DNA from 2 places in the Ramlibacter sp. AN1133 genome. Region 1 is predicted to be linked to the other one. Evidence: riboswitches for the same ligand, from Rfam matches in the RefSeq annotation. Region 1 holds a riboswitch; the other holds the start of a gene.
What was found. A riboswitch is a leader RNA that binds a small molecule or an ion and turns the genes downstream of it on or off. The one in region 1 is predicted to bind thiamine pyrophosphate.

Region 1 (4,401 bases):
GACCGGCGTCTCGCCGCGCGCCAGGATGGCCACCCCGTGGTGCGAGCGCTGCCCGTGCACCAGCACGCCGTAGCCGGCGTCCTCGAACGGTTGGTGCGGGAAGGTCGCGTCGGCCGTCTTGATCTCCTGCAGGCAGGCGATGTCCGGCTGCGCTTCCTCCAGCCATTCGAGCAGGCGGGGCAGCCGCCCCTTCACGCCGTTGACGTTGAAGGTGGCGATCTTCATCGCATCAGAGCGTGAAGGGCTGGCCCGTCACCGGCGTGCTGGGCACGGCCATCTCCTGCCTGGCCATGATGCCGGCCTCGTGCGCGAGCCGGCCCGATTCCACGCCGAGGCGGAAGGCCCTGGCCATCTTCACCGGGTCCTTGGCCTGCGACACGGCGGTGTTCACCAGCACCCCGTCGTAGCCCAGTTCCATCGCCTGCACCGCGTCGCGCGGCGAGCCGATGCCCGCATCGACGACCAGCGTCACGTCCGGCAGGCGGGCGCGCAGGGTGCGCAGCGCGGTCGGGTTCAGCAGGCCCTGGCCGGAGCCGATGGGCGCGCCCCAGGGCATCAGGATCCTGCAGCCGGCATCCAGCAGGCGCTGGCAGCTCACGAGGTCGTCGGTGCAATAGGGCAGCACCTCGAAGCCGTCGCGCACCAGCGTGCGTGCTGCCTCCACCAGCTCGAAGGGGTCGGGCTGCAGCGTGTATTCGTCGCCGATCACTTCCAGCTTGATCCAGTGGGTCTCGAACATCTCGCGCGCCATCTTCGACATGGCGACGGCCTCCCTGGCGGTGCGGCATCCGGCGGTGTTGGGCAGCAGGCGCGCGCCGCTTTCGCGGATCAGCTGGTAGAAGTCGTTGGGCGTGCCCGCGTTGGCGAGCTGGCGCTTGAGGCTGAGCGTCACCACCTGCGTGCCGGAGGCGACGATGGCCTCGCGCAGCACCTGCGGCGACGGGTAGCCCGCCGTGCCCAGGAAGAAGCGGCTGGCCAGTTCCGTGTCTGCGATGCGAAGTCCCATGGGGTTCATCCTCCGGTGATGGGTTGGAAAGTGAAGACGGCGTCGCCCTCGCGCAGGTGCACGGTGGCGCGCTCCGAACGCGGCACGAACTCGCCGTTGACGGCAGTGGCGAGCGCGGAGGGCGGCTGGCCCAGCGCGGCGACCAGGTCGGCCAGCGTGGTGGCTTCTTCCACGCTGCGGGTTTCGCCGTTGAGGGTGATCCGGTTCATGGCGGGAGCTCCTGCAGGGCGCGCTCCACCAGCGCCGGCGCGATGAGCCAGCCGTGGCGGAACAGGCCGTTGATGCGGGTGAGGCCGGGCTGCGACTGCAGCACCGGCAGGTTGTCGGGCAGGGCGGGGCGCAGGTTGGTTTCGCTGTGCACGATGCGCGCCTCCGCGAGTTCGGGCACTACGCTGTGGGCGGCGGCCAGCAGTTCGACGGTGCTGCGCAGCGACACCGGCGAGCGGTCCTCGCTCTCGATCTCGCTCGCGCCGACCACCACCAGGTCGGGCGCGCGCGGCACGAGATAGACGCGGTGGCGCGGATGCAGCAGGCGCACCGGGCGCTTGAGTTCGAGCCCCGGCGCCTGCAGCCAGAAGATCTCGCCGCGCACGCCGCGCACCGGCAACTGCGGGCGCGCGCCGGTGCCGCGCACGTCGAAGACATGGTCGAAGGCATGCGTGCCGTCGCCGGCCTGCAGCGCGCCGGGATGGGCGGCGGAGATGGTCCGGCTCCAATGCCACTGCACGCCGCGCGCGCCGGCGGCCAGGGCCTGCATGGCCTGCACGGTATGGATGCGGCCTTCGCCGGGGATGAACCACGCGTGGGCGGGGCCGCGGATGGAGGGCTCCAGCTCGCGCAGTTGCTCGGGCTCGATCCGCCGGATGGCGTCATTCGCGCGCGCTACGCCGCAATTCCCGGCGCGATCCCCGTCATGCCCCGCGCGTTTCCCGTCATTCCCGCGCAGGCGGGAATCCAGTGCTCCCATCTTCTCCTCGAGCAACCCGATCACCCGCCGCGCCGCGCCCTCGTCCCCCCGATGCGCCACCAGCAGGCTGCCCTCCCGGCTGAACTCCACCGGCACCTCGAGCCCCGCCAGGATCCCCGGCCACAGTGCCAGCGACCGCACCCCCAGCGCGAACACGTCCGCATCGGCGCACTCCAGCTCGGACACCGGACTCAGCATCCCGGCGGCCGTCCACCCCGCGGCCCCGCGCGCCTGCGCGTCCGCAGCGGGGTCGAACACGTGCACCTCGTGCCCGGCGCGCGCGAGCTGCAGCGCGAGCAGGCGCCCGAGCAGGCCGGCGCCGGCCATGCCGATCTTCATCGGTGCGTGCCGGTGCGGAGGAGGTAACGGAAGAGAAGTTGCATGCGGCCATCCCTTGTGCGAAGAAGCGGTGCTCCGGAGGGATGGCGGGACTGCTGCGGCCCTGAGGGAGGGCCTGGCCCGACAAGCTCTTCTTACGCCGGTACGAACCGGTTCAAGTTCACGGGTTTGGTGTTGCCATCTCAGCGAAGGCGGCCTGCGGCCGTTCGCACCCCGGAGCGAGGGGGAGTATACGCCGCTGCGGCATTTCCCTCGGCCGGAAGGGGGAGGGAAGGCTGGGGCACGGCGGCCAGGAGCGCCCCCGCCCCGACCCTCCCCCGGAGGGGGAGGGGGAAAAGACCGTAGAGTGACGGCCGGAGACACAAAGCCAATGAACAAGACGAGCTTCAACCTGCGCGTCAACGGCGTCGAGCGCGCCGTCGACGCCGAAGAAGGCACCTCCCTCCTCGACGTCCTGCGCAACACCCTCGGCCTGCTCGGCACGCGCTTCGGCTGCGGCTCGGGCGAGTGCGGCGCCTGCCATGTGCTGCTCGATGGCGTGTCGGTGCCGGCGTGCGACACGCCGGTCGGCGCCGTGCAGGGCCGCGCGATCGTGACCGTCGAGGGCCTGTCGGCCAACGGCGGGCCCGGCGCGCTGCAGCAGGCCTTCCTCGACGAGCAGGCGGGCCAGTGCGGCTACTGCCTCTCGGGCATCCTCGCCAGCGCCACCGCACTGCTGGCGCGCGTGCCGCAGCCGAGCGAGACGCAGGTGCGCGAGGCGCTGGACCAGCACCTGTGCCGCTGCGGCGCGCACAACCGCATCGTGCGCGCGGTGCTGCGCGCGGCGCAGGCGGGAGCCACGGCATGAGCGAACTCCCCACCAGCCTGAAAGCGAATCCGCGCCTGTCGCAGTGGCTGGCGATCCACCGCGAGGGCCGCGTCGAAGTCCGCAGCGGCAAGGTCGAACTGGGCCAGGGCATCACCACCGCGCTCGCGGGCCTCGTGGCGCAGGAACTCGACGTGGCCGCGCACCGGATCGAGATGGTGCGCGCCAGCACCGCCGGCGCGCCCAACGAAGGCTTCACCTCCGGCAGCCTGTCGGTGCAGGACTCGGGCAGTGCGCTGCGCCAGGTCTGCGCCGAGGCCCGCGAGATCTACCTGCACGCGGCGGCCCAGCGGCTGGAAGTCGCGGTCGATGACCTGCAGGTGCGCGACGGCGAGATCCAGGTGCGCGGCGTGCCGTCCCTGCGCACCAGCTACTGGGAGCTCGCCGACCCTGCGCTGCTCGAGCGCGAGGCCAGCGGCAGCGCGAAGGCCAGGCCCGCGACGGAGGGCGAGGAGCAAGCGCCCTTGCGCCTGGACCTGCCCGACAAGGTGCTGGGCCGCCCTGCCTTCCTGCACGACCTCGTCCTGCCCGGCATGCTGTACGCGCGGATCGCCCATCCGCCATCGCCGGCTGCCAGCCTCGTTGACGTGGACATCGCCGCGGTCGAGGCGCTGCCCGGCGTGGTGCGCGTGGTGCGCGACGGCAGCTTCCTCGGCGTGATCGCGGACGGCGACCACGAAGCGGATCGCGCCCTGCGCAAGCTCAAGGCAGCGGCCCGCTGGAGCGAGCGCGAGAGCCTGCCGGACATGAACGACCTGCCGGCCTTCCTGCGCGTGCAGCCGGCGGAGACGAGCGTGGTGCACGAGCAGCAGCCGACGGCGCCCGCAGTCGTGCCGACGCGCCGCTTCGCCGCCAGCTATGCGCGGCCCTACCTCGCGCACGCGTCCATCGGCCCGTCGTGCGGCCTGGCGCGCTGGAGCGAGGATGGCCGCGTCGAAGTCTGGACGCACGCGCAGGGCGTCTACCCGATGCAGCGGGACCTCGCGCTGCTGCTGCACGTTCCGCCGCAGTCCATCACCGTCAGCCACGTGCCGGGCGCGGGCTGCTACGGCCACAACGGCGCCGACGATGCCGCAGTGGACGCGGCGCTGATGGCCCGCGCCGTCCCGGGCCGGGCGGTGCAGGTGCGCTGGACGCGCGAGGACGAACTCACCTGCTCGCCCTTCGGGGCGGCGATGGCGGTCGACCTGCGCGCCGGCGTGGATGCCCAAGGCCGCATCGTCG
Region 2 (4,401 bases), on a different contig from region 1:
AGCTCGCGCGACTGGCTCTTGTAGCCGCCGGTGTCGAGGAGGCGGCTGCCCTCGGGCAGGCGGAAGCGCTCGCCGGTGGCGGCCAGCGCATCGATGAAATGCACGAAGCTGTAGCTCGCGCCCAGCACGGCGCAGGCTTCGCCGCGCTCCTGCGCGGCGCGCAGGAAGGCACGCAGCCCTTCGACGTCCATGCCCTGCAGCCCGACGAACCACGCGCTGTCGGCCGTGCCGAATTCCTTGGCCGCCAGCGCGAGGTAATGCGCCAGCGAGGAGTTGGGCATCTCCTGCTCGTTCGGGAACAGGATGGCCATGCGCAGGCGCGGCGTGCCCTGCATGAAGCGGCGCGCGAAGTTGCCGCGGAAGGACGCATCCCACACGGCGATCGTCGGGTGGTAGTGGCGGCCCTTCACGTCGCCGCGCGTCGTGCCGCTGGTCATGAAGACCCGCTCGGCGCTGTCGGCGGGCGCGCAGCTCAGGGTGACCTCCTTGAAGGCGCTGATCGGCACGGCGGGGATGTCGCGCCAGCTCTTCACCGTGCGCGGCGTCGCACCGCGGCCCTGGCAGAAGCGGCGGAAGGCGGCGTTGCCGGCGTGCTGCTGCGCGAACAGGCGCAGCGCCAGCGCGTCGAATTCGGCGTCGCTGCAGCCGTCTTGCGCGATGAAGGCCAGCAGCGTGGCCACGGTCTCGCGGTTCATGGCAGCGGCCGTTTCTGCATGGGCTGCGGCGCGAATGCGTGGTTCAGCGGCCCGCTGCCGGCGCCGGTGCGCACGTCGGCGCCGGCCGCGAGCGCGCCGCGCACGAAGGCGCGAGCGCCCTCCACCGCCTGCACGAGGTCCGCGCCCAGGGCGAGGTGGCTGGCGATGGCGCTGGAGAGCGTGCAGCCCGTGCCGTGCGTGTTGCCGCTCGCGATGCGCGGCGCGCGCATCCACAGCGGCTGCGCGTCGCGCAGGAGCAGCAGGTCGCTCACCGTGTCGCCTTCCAGGTGCCCGCCCTTGACCAGCACCGCGTTGGCCCCGCGCTCGATCAGCTGCCGCGCCGCCGTGTGCATGTCGGCTTCGGAGCGCAGCGGGTGGCCGACCAGCAGCGCCGCCTCGTCGAGGTTGGGCGTGACGACGGTGGCCAGCGGGAACAGCTCGCGCACCAGCACCTCGATGGCCTGGTCGTCGATCAGCTTGGCGCCGCTGGTGGCGATCATCACCGGGTCGAGCACCACCTTGTGCAGGGCGTGGCGCTGCAGGGCCGCGGCGACGGTGCGAACGGTGTCGGCCGAGTGCAGCATTCCGATCTTGACCGCGTCGACGCCGATGTCCTCGACCACCGCGTCGATCTGGTCGGCGAGGACCTGCAGCGGCACGGCGTGGATGGAGCGCACGCCGAGGGTGTTCTGCGCGGTCAGGGCGGTGATGGCCGTCATGCCGAAGCAGCCGAGCGCGGCGAAGGTCTTGAGGTCGGCCTGGATGCCGGCGCCGCCGCCGCTGTCGGAGCCTGCGATGGACAGGACCCGCGGGTACCGGAAGGCTGGGACGGTGGTGTGCAAGGGGGCTCCTTCGCGAGCGAAAAAACGTGTGCTCCGAAGGGATCGCCCCTCACCCGTGGAGGGTCAGGCTTGCAGCTCTCCTTCCGCCGGTCTGAACCGGTTCAAGTTCACGGGTCTGGATCTCAGCACGCGTCGCGTACACCCCGGAGCTGGCGGGATTGTGACACAGGGCGCATTCGGGTGCCACGGCAGCAGAATGGCGGGATGCCACCGGTGCCTGTCCATCGCATCGTCGCCGCGGATGCGTATCGCGTGCCCCATCCCTTTCGCGCCTTCGCGGTTCGCAGCGAGGAGCCTTGCCACGCCTTCGATGCCCGCGCGCCCTACGGCCGCCTCCACGTCATTCGCACCGGATTTCTCGATCCCGGCGCGCTGGCGAGCCTGGCGGCGCAGGGCCGTGCGCGAACCAGGACCGAGGCGTTTTCGGACATCGACTATGCGACCACGACCCCCACGGAGCTGGCGGCCGCAGCGCCGGGCGTGGCCGACCTGGTCGGAAGCATCGCCGGCGCACTGCGACTGACCGGTGTCCTGGGGGACGGACTGCCCGCGTACCGCAGCAGCGTTGCCACCCGGATCGACTATCTCGCCTCCCGCGGGGCGGGCTTCCACAACGACGTCAGGGGTCGCTGGTCCCGCTGCCTGTTCTGGCTTCTTGCGCTCGATCTCTCCGAGGTCGATTTCGTGATGCCGCACGCGGGCCTCCAACTGGCGCTGGCACCGGGAGACCTGGTCGTCTTCGACCAGACCCTGGCGCACGGGCTGGCACGAGCCGGGGATGGCGGCCAGGCGCTGGAGGCAGCCTTCCTCACGGGCGACGATTGCCGCCAGGTCTTCCTCACGGGCGAGTTGCCGCTGACGGACGCCCAGTGGGCCGCGCTCGGTGCGCCGTGGCTGCCCGTCGAGGAGCATGAGCGCCGGGGCGCGCTCGATCTGGCGGTGGCGGAGTTCGACGAGCGCAGCGGCGCCATCAAGCGCCCGAGGGCGCTGCGGGACTGCATGAAACGCAGCACCTGCCACGTCGATGAGCGATAGGGCTGCGCCCGGCCGCCGGTGAGTCCCTCCTTGGAAGGCCGACGCTCAGGTCTTCTTGCGGCCGATTTCCCGCCAGCTGGTTTCGTGCAGCTCGACGTTGAATTTCCTGGCTGCGCCCTGGATGCGCTTCCACGCGGCATCGCGCTCTTCGTCGGTGACGCCCTCCACCTGGTTGAACCGGGCCACGGCGTTGCGGACGTGGCTCGCGTTTTCCAGCGGTTCCTTGCGCTGCTTCTCGAAGGCGAACTGGGCGTCGGCAAGGCCGTCGCGCTGCTGCTCGTTCAGCTTGGTCATCGATCTCTCCTGCGTGTCGGGCGAAGAAATGCCCTCGAGAACGCAGATGGAGGCGGCCCGGGCCAAGGCACGACGGTGAACTTCCAATCCTGGGAGGCGCCTGTCCTACGCCGCAGGCACGCCAGCCCCGCTGCGCCGGCCAGCGTTGGCGGCCGCTGCCAAACGGCGTATCGTTCGCGCAGTGTTGCCGTCACCGCCTGCCAGGGAGGCAGTCAAGGAGGAGAAGAGCATGGCCCCTGCAACCCCGTTCCTGCGCGCCCGCGACTTCCTGCTGGCGCACCGCACGGATTACGAAACCGCCTATCGCGATTTCCGCTGGCCGGTGCTGGACGAATTCAACTGGGCGCTCGACTACTTCGACGTCCTGGCTGCCGGCAACGACGCACCGGCCCTCTGGATCGTCGAGGAGGACGGGCAGGAGAGCAAGCTGTCGTTCCGGGAGCTGGCGGCGCGATCCGACCGCACCGCGAACTTCCTGCGGGCCGAAGGCGTGCGTCGCGGCGATCGCATCCTGCTGATGCTCGGCAACGAAGTGGCGCTGTGGGAGATCATGCTGGCCGCCATGAAGCTCGGGGCGGTGGTCATTCCCGCCACCACGCTGCTGACCGCGCAGGACCTGCTCGATCGCGTGGAGCGCGGCCACGTGAAGTTCGCGATCGCCGGGGCGGCGAACGCGGAGAAGTTCGCGGACCTGCCCGCCGGCTGCGGGCGCATCAGCGTCGGCGGCGCTGCCCCCGGATGCCATGAGTACGCTCCCGAGGCGCATGCCGACGTGTTCGAGCCCGATGGCATCACCAGGGCGACGGACCCGCTCCTGCTGTACTTCACCTCGGGCACCACGGCCAAGCCGAAGCTGGTGCTGCACTCGCACCAGAGCTACCCGGTGGGACATCTGTCCACCATGTACTGGATCGGGCTGCAGCCCGGGGACGTGCACCTGAACATCTCCTCGCCGGGATGGGCGAAGCATGCGTGGAGCTGCTTCTTCGCCCCCTGGAATGCGGGCGCCTGCATCTTCATTTCCAACTATCGCCGCTTCCAGCCCAGGGCCCTGCTCGATGTGCTGTGCGCGCACGGCGTGACCTCGCTGTGCGCGCCGCCGACGGTCTGGCGCATGCTGATCCAGGAGGACCTGGGCGCCTACGCGGGCCGGCTGCGGCTGCGCGAGGTGATCGGCGCCGGCGAGCCGCTCAATCCCGAGATCATCGAGCGCGTGCGGGCGGCCTGGCATCTCGAGCTGCGCGACGGCTTCGGCCAGACGGAGACGACGGCGCAGGTGGGCAACCCTCCCGGCCGGGCCGTCAAGCCTGGGTCCATGGGCCGGCCGCTGCCCGGGTACAAGGTGATCCTGCTGGACGTGGAGGGCAAGGAGAGCGACCAGGGCGAACTGTGCCTGCCGCTCGACGCGCGCCCCCTGGGCCTGATGGACGGCTACATCGACAGCGAGGAGCGCACCGCGGACGCGATGCGCGACAACGCCTACCACACCGGCGACATCGCGACGCGCGACGCCGAGGGCTACATCACGTACGTGG

Region 2: another riboswitch for thiamine pyrophosphate. It lies ahead of thiD (bifunctional hydroxymethylpyrimidine kinase/phosphomethylpyrimidine kinase); the one in region 1 lies ahead of WG923_RS27785 (FAD-dependent oxidoreductase).

What each region holds. Positions count from the first base shown of each region.
Region 1 is NZ_JBBKTQ010000034.1:13,644-18,044, forward strand. Features, by position in the region: gene xth (exodeoxyribonuclease III) at 1-225, opposite strand, end outside; gene WG923_RS27775 (thiazole synthase) at 230-1,006, opposite strand; gene thiS (sulfur carrier protein ThiS) at 1,012-1,215, opposite strand; gene WG923_RS27785 (FAD-dependent oxidoreductase) at 1,212-2,312, opposite strand; TPP riboswitch at 2,427-2,538, opposite strand; gene WG923_RS27790 ((2Fe-2S)-binding protein) at 2,683-3,159, shown strand; gene WG923_RS27795 (xanthine dehydrogenase family protein molybdopterin-binding subunit) at 3,156-4,401, shown strand, end outside.
Region 2 is NZ_JBBKTQ010000005.1:93,217-97,617, forward strand. Features, by position in the region: gene WG923_RS08395 (LuxE/PaaK family acyltransferase) at 1-695, opposite strand, end outside; gene thiD (bifunctional hydroxymethylpyrimidine kinase/phosphomethylpyrimidine kinase) at 692-1,537, opposite strand; TPP riboswitch at 1,599-1,693, opposite strand; gene WG923_RS08405 (hypothetical protein) at 1,742-2,572, shown strand; gene WG923_RS08410 (DUF6582 domain-containing protein) at 2,618-2,866, opposite strand; gene WG923_RS08415 (AMP-binding protein) at 3,096-4,401, shown strand, end outside.